Prochlorococcus marinus str. SB: one gene and its partner. The protein of the gene in region 1 binds, or shares a complex with, the protein of each later gene. Links are inferred from orthologs where the notes say so. Each region holds a gene or a part of one and is shown in the gene's direction. Other genes may lie near its edges. The genes, in order: uvrB and EV02_RS04440.

Region 1 (3,302 bases):
TCTTTTCAAGATTGTGTAAAAGCAGGAGCATCATTAATTGAGATAGGAAATTACGATACTTTTTATGAAAAAGGCATTCATTTTTCAGATAAAAAAGTTTTAAACATTACAAAAGAGACGAGGGATTTATTGCCTAATTTTCCTTTATCAGTAACTGTTCCTCATACTATGCCTATTGATAAACAAGTTGATCTTGCTGTAAAGCTAGTGGAAGAAGGCGTTGATATTATTCAAACAGAAGGTGGTATCAGTTCTACACCTTACTCTCCAGGAATTCAAGGTTTTTTTGAAAAATCAGTACCAACTCTTGCATCTACCTATGCTATTCATCAAGAATTTAAGAAACAATCTCTGAATATACCAATCATGAGTGCCTCTGGATTAAGCCAAGTAACTTGTCCACTAGCAATATCCTCTGGAGCCTCAGCAGTTGGCGTTGGATCGGTGGTTAATAAATTAGATGATTTAATATCAATGATTGCGGTTGTTAGGGGCTTAAAAGAATCTTTGAAAAATTCAATAATTGGAGAAAAAATTTCTTAGTATAGCAACATCCTTTAGCTACTAGCTTGATGAACAACTATAAGCTTCAAGCTCCTTACGAACCAAATGGAGATCAACCAGAAGCTATTAAAAAATTAGTTAAAGGTGTAAATAATGGTAAACAGTTTCAGACTCTTTTAGGAGCTACTGGAACTGGAAAAACATTTACCATTGCCAATGTAATTCAACAAACAGGAAGGCCAGCACTTGTTTTAGCCCATAACAAAACGTTGGCTGCACAACTATGTAATGAATTAAGGGAATTTTTTCCAAAAAATGCTGTTGAGTACTTCATTTCTTACTACGATTATTATCAACCTGAAGCTTATGTACCAGTAAGTGATACTTACATAGCCAAAACTGCTTCAATTAATGAAGAAATAGATATGCTTAGGCATTCTGCAACACGCTCATTATTTGAAAGAAAAGATGTAATTGTTGTAGCCTCAATAAGTTGTATTTATGGTCTTGGTATACCGAGCGAGTATTTAAAAGCTGCAGTTAAATTTGAAGTGGGAAAATCAATAAATCTACGTTCTTCTTTGAGGTCTCTGGTTGAAAATCAATATACTAGAAATGATATTGAAATTACTAGAGGTAGATTCAGAATTAAAGGTGATGTTTTAGAAATCGGTCCAGCTTATGAAGATAGATTAATAAGAATTGAGTTATTTGGTGATGAAGTCGAGGCTATTAGATATGTTGACCCTACTACAGGAGAAATACTTGAAAGTTTGGAACAAGTTAGCGTTTACCCAGCGAAGCATTTTGTAACTCCAAAAGAAAGACTTGAGAGTGCAATAAGTGCGATTAGAAGTGAATTAAAAACTCAACTAGATAAATTTACATACGAAGGAAAATTATTAGAGGCTCAACGTCTAGAACAACGTACAAAATATGATTTAGAAATGCTTAAAGAGGTTGGTTATTGTAATGGAGTTGAGAATTATGCTCGTCATTTATCAGGTAGGGAGGAAGGTTCACCGCCAGAATGTTTAATAGATTACTTTCCCAAAGATTGGTTGTTGGTAGTTGATGAGAGTCATGTAACATGTCCTCAACTTCATGCGATGTACAACGGTGATCAATCTAGAAAAAAAGTTTTAATAGATCATGGTTTTAGATTGCCAAGTGCTGCAGATAATAGACCTTTAAAATGTGAAGAGTTTTGGGAAAAATCAAAACAGACATTATTTATAAGTGCAACCCCCGGTCAATGGGAATTAGATCAATGTGATGGTGAATTTATTGAGCAAGTTATAAGACCAACTGGGGTATTAGACCCGGTAATTGATGTAAGACCTAGTGAAGGCCAAATAGAAGATCTGTTATCTGAAATAAGAATTCGCGCTGAAAAGAATCAAAGAGTGCTTGTGACAACACTTACTAAGAGAATGGCTGAAGATCTAACTGATTTTTTATCTGAAAATAAAGTAAGAGTTAGATATTTGCATTCCGAAATCCATTCAATTGAAAGAATTGAAATTATTCAAGACCTTAGAATGGGCGAATATGATGTTTTGGTAGGCGTTAATTTATTAAGAGAGGGACTAGATCTTCCAGAAGTATCCTTAGTCGCCATTTTAGATGCTGATAAAGAAGGTTTTCTGAGGGCAGAAAGGTCATTGATTCAAACAATAGGAAGAGCTGCCAGACATGTTGAAGGTGTTGCTTTGCTTTATGCAGATAACTTCACAGATTCAATGAAAAGAGCAATATCTGAAACTGATAGAAGAAGAACTATTCAAAAAAAATATAATCAAATCAATGGTATTACTCCAAAACCTGCAGGCAAAAAAATAGAAAATTCAATATTATCTTTTCTAGAACTTTCCAGAAAACTTGATGCTGGTGGTTTATCTAAAGATCTCATAAATATAGTTAATAACAAAACTGACGCAATTCTCAGTTCCAGTGATAATCAATGTTTGCTCGAAGAATTACCTGACTTAATAGAAAAGTTAGAAATTAAAATGAAAGACGCTGCAAAAGAGTTAAATTTTGAAGAAGCAGCAAATTTGAGGGATAGAATCAAAAAATTAAGACAAAAATTGGCAAGAAATAATTAAAAAGAACTTATTTTTCTAATTCGAAATGATTATGAATCGCATTAACTGCTTTGTCACAATCTTTTTCTAAGACAATACATGAAGTCCTAATTTCACTAGTGGCAATCATTTCAATATTAATATTTTGGTCAGCCAATGCTCTAAATATTTTTCCAGCCGTCCCAACCTTAAATGCCATTCCCGCTCCTACAGTACTTACTTTTGCTATAGCAGGGCCATCTTCAATGTATGATCCGGGTAATTTTTTTGTTAAGGCCTCAAAAACTAAGTTAGCTTTCTCTCTATCTTGTTTATTCATTGTAAGACTAATATCTTTAGTTTTTAAAGTGGAAATTCGTTCAGACTGAACAATAGTATCGATAAGTAAATTATTTTCAGCTAATGCTAAACATATCGATGCTGCTACACCAGGACGATCAGGCAGTTTTCGAAAGCTTACCTGAACTTGGTTTTTATCTAATGCGATTCCTCTTACTTCAGGTTGATCTTGTTTTTCATTGATTGGATTAACAAATATTTGTGTATCGGATAACTTAAATTTCTCAGCAACAAATCTAATAGTTTTTTGTATATTATTAATTTCAATTACACAGCTGACTTTAATTTCACTAGTAGCTATTAACCTAACGTTTATATTCGCTTGAGATAAAGTATCAAATAAATCAGCTGAAACAGTAGGCCTGCCCATAA
Region 2 (3,346 bases), 380 kb from region 1 along the record:
TTCTTAATTAATAACTTCATTCCAAAGTGATAGTTAAAATAATTCAAATAAAAGATTTTTTTCCGCTAGTATGAATTTACATTTTCAATAAAGTTTTGGATCAACAGGATTTAAAATTATCAAAGAAACTTATTTCCTCATATAAAAAGAGATTGGAAAAAGAAATTCTTGACAGAAGTATGAAATTAAAGATGCCTCAAAATAAATTTGAAGAAATAATTAATAACAATAATGAACTTATAAATTTAAAAAAAGCGTTAGAAGATCTAGAAACGGAATCTGAATCTCATAGTAAAGTCTGATTTTTGAAAAACCCTTCCAAAAGTGCCTCAAACCAACAATTTCCTTTTTAAGTCCCTAAACAATCAACAACTTCAAGCAGTAAAACATGTTTATGGACCACTTTTAGTTGTAGCAGGTGCAGGTAGCGGAAAAACTAAGGCTCTTACTCACAGAATTGCAAACCTTATTGAGGGTAACTCTGTAGATCCCCATAACATTCTAGCTGTCACTTTCACTAACAAAGCTGCTAAAGAAATGAAAGCAAGATTAGAGGTTCTTCTAGCCCAAGAATTAGCTTTTAATCAATTTGGTCAGCCTTGGACAACTCTCAAAGAAATTGATCAAAATCAATTAAGAGCAAACGTTCACCAAAAGAGGCTTCAAAACCTTTGGATCGGTACTTTCCATTCCTTATTTTCAAGACTTCTGAGATACGATATTGAAAAATATGCTGATCCAGAAGGCCTAAGATGGACAAGACAATTTTCAATTTATGATGAAACAGATTCTCAAACATTAGTAAAAGAAATTATCAGTCAAGATATGAATCTTGACCCAAAAAGATTTGATCCCAAAAAGATTAAAAGATTAATAAGTAATGCTAAAAATCAATGCTTAACTTCTACTGATCTTTTAGAAAAAGCAGATAATAATTTTGATAAAACAGTTGCAGAAGCCTACAAGAGATATAGGATTTCGCTCTCAAAAAATAATTCTTTAGACTTTGATGATCTTCTGCTTTTGCCTGTTTTCTTATTGAGGCAAAATGATATAGTCAGAGATTACTGGCACAAAAGATTTAAACATATTTTAGTTGATGAATATCAAGATACAAATAGAACACAATATGAACTTATAAAATTAATTACGGCTGGGAATACTGAACCAAAAAAATTCTTCAATTGGGAAGATCGGTCTATTTTTGTAGTTGGGGATGCTGATCAAAGTATTTATAGTTTCAGAGCAGCTGACTTCAGAATTTTAATTGGTTTTCAAGAAGATTTTAAAACCTCAATCAACGACGATACAAAATCATCTTTAATTAAATTAGAAGAAAATTATAGGTCATCTTCCAATATCCTTGATGCTGCAAACTCACTAATAGAAAATAACTGTGAAAGAATTGACAAAGTTTTAAAGGCTACTAAAGAAAAAGGGGAACTTTTAACTTTACTCAGCTGTGATGATGAAATTTCCGAGGCAGAAGCAATTACCAATAAAATAAAATCACTCAATAATTATAATCAAAACCCAATTTGGAAAAATTTTGCGATTTTATATAGAACCAGGGCTCAGTCGAGAGTAATAGAAGAATCTCTTGTAAGGTGGCGCATTCCTTATACAATTTTTGGAGGATTGCGTTTTTATGATAGAAGAGAAATTAAAGATGCAATAGCATATTTGAAAGTTCTGGTTAATTCTTCAGATAACGTTAGTCTTTTACGCATCATAAATGTTCCTAGAAGAGGGATTGGTAAGACTACTATTCAAAAACTGAATGAACTATCTAATAGGTTAAATATCCCATTATGGGAGGTTCTTAATGATAAGCAAAGTCTTGAAGAAACAATAGGCCGATCATCAAAAGGAATTAATAAATTTACTGAAATTATGAATGATCTACTGTGTTACCTAGAAAATTCAGGCCCCGCTCAACTACTACAACTTGTATTAGAAAAAAGTGGTTATTTAAGTGACTTACTCTCAAGTGGGACTGAAGAATCTGAAGATAGAAGAAATAACTTACAAGAACTAATTAATGCAGCTACTCAATATGAAGAAGAAACAGAAAGTGGAGATGTAGAGGGATTTCTTTCTACAGCAGCCTTAACAACTGATAATGATACGAAGAAAAATAATCCTAACTCTGTAACTCTCATGACTCTACATAATAGTAAAGGTTTAGAATTTCAAAATGTTTTTATCACTGGGCTAGAACAAGGTCTCTTCCCTAGCCATAGATCAATAGATACTCCCTCACTTCTTGAAGAGGAAAGAAGATTATGCTATGTAGGTATTACTAGAGCTAAAGAAAGAGTTTTCTTAAGTCATGCCAGAGAAAGAAGATTATGGGGTGGCATGCGTGAAGCAACAATTCCTTCAATATTTCTTTCGGAAATACCTGAAGATTTAATGGATGGCGAATTACCACAAACTGGTGGTGCTTCAATTAGAAGAGATTGGCATCTTGATCGTTTAACTAGAGTTGATCGAAACAATCCAAATGAATTTGTTAACAAACCAATAAATGCAGTAAGGAAATTATATTCAGGTCCTAGTAAAGGGAAAAGCTGGATAGTTGGAGATATGCTGATTCACTCAAAGTTTGGGAAAGGTGAAATCATACATATTTTTGGGAGTGGGGAAAAAATATCTTTAGCAGTAAAATTTGGTGATAAAGGAAGTAAAATTCTAGATCCCAGATTAGCTCCAATTCGTTATGTAAGTTAAAACTCATGAACGATATCTCTGATTACATCCAAGGGGAATTAATCAAAACTCCATTTAATCTATATAACCTAATTGTTAAATACATAGAATCTAATAACGATACTAAAGTAGCTTTTGTTGGCGGTTATTTAAGAGATTTATTAATAAGTAAATTCCACAAAAAATCGTTTTCTAAACCTGTAGATATTGATCTTGTTATTGAAGGATCCTCTATTTCTCTAGCAAAATTTATAAAAAAAAATATTGTAAATGTAGATTTATGTTTAATCAAGGAATTTAATTTATACAACACTGTAGAAATAAATATTAATGACTACAAAATTGATATTGCTTCTGCAAGAAAAGAAATTTATTCTGCTCCAGGCTTAAATCCCACAGTAAATAAAAGTACTATTGAGGAGGATCTTAAGAGGAGAGATTTCACTATAAATTCAATAGCCTTCGAGGTCTCGACAAGGAAAATCTATGATCTTTATGGAGGAATTTCTGATATAAAAAGTAAAAGATTGAACTTACTTCACAGTAATAGCATTTCAGATGATCCAAGTAGATTAATTCGATGTGCAAAATATGCTTCAAGATTAGATTTCAATATTTCAAATAATTCCCTCAA

The links.
Region 2: the proteins of uvrB (region 1) and EV02_RS04440 are in contact, whole or in part, in a crystal structure (PDB 7EGT), measured with the Thermus thermophilus proteins. The link is inferred for Prochlorococcus marinus str. SB from one-to-one orthologs. Residues at the interface, in WP_096411307.1 of Thermus thermophilus: Glu23, Leu25, Arg26, Asp27, Gly28, Glu29, Arg30, Phe31, Arg55, Glu326, Asp327, Phe328, Glu379, Ser382, Gln383, His398, Gly400, Arg401; in WP_096412145.1 of Thermus thermophilus: His654, Arg656, Phe657, Gln666, Asp668, Glu669, Lys680, Arg681, Leu682, Ser683, Lys685, Tyr686, Ala687.

The regions. Positions count from the first base shown.
Region 1 is NZ_JNAS01000002.1:707,781-711,082, forward strand. The notes cover bases 125-3,092. They hold uvrB (excinuclease ABC subunit UvrB), read left to right. Parts: upstream 125-572; coding sequence 573-2,612; downstream 2,613-3,092. Other genes in these bases: EV02_RS02620 (DUF561 domain-containing protein), read left to right, coding at 125-543; EV02_RS02610 (aspartate kinase), read right to left, coding at 2,620-3,092. Also shown: more of EV02_RS02620, read left to right, coding at 1-124; more of EV02_RS02610, read right to left, coding at 3,093-3,302. UniProt on the Escherichia coli protein: The UvrABC repair system catalyzes the recognition and processing of DNA lesions. A damage recognition complex composed of 2 UvrA and 2 UvrB subunits scans DNA for abnormalities.
Region 2 is NZ_JNAS01000002.1:329,892-333,237, forward strand. The notes cover bases 17-3,028. They hold EV02_RS04440 (UvrD-helicase domain-containing protein), read left to right. Parts: upstream 17-324; coding sequence 325-2,733; downstream 2,734-3,028. Other genes in these bases: EV02_RS0108760 (hypothetical protein), read left to right, coding at 96-302; EV02_RS04435 (CCA tRNA nucleotidyltransferase), read left to right, coding at 2,739-3,028. In the rest of the region: more of EV02_RS04435, read left to right, coding at 3,029-3,346. UniProt on the Escherichia coli protein: A helicase with DNA-dependent ATPase activity. Unwinds DNA duplexes with 3'-5' polarity. Translocates on single-stranded DNA with 3'-5' polarity. Initiates unwinding more efficiently from a nicked substrate than double-stranded DNA.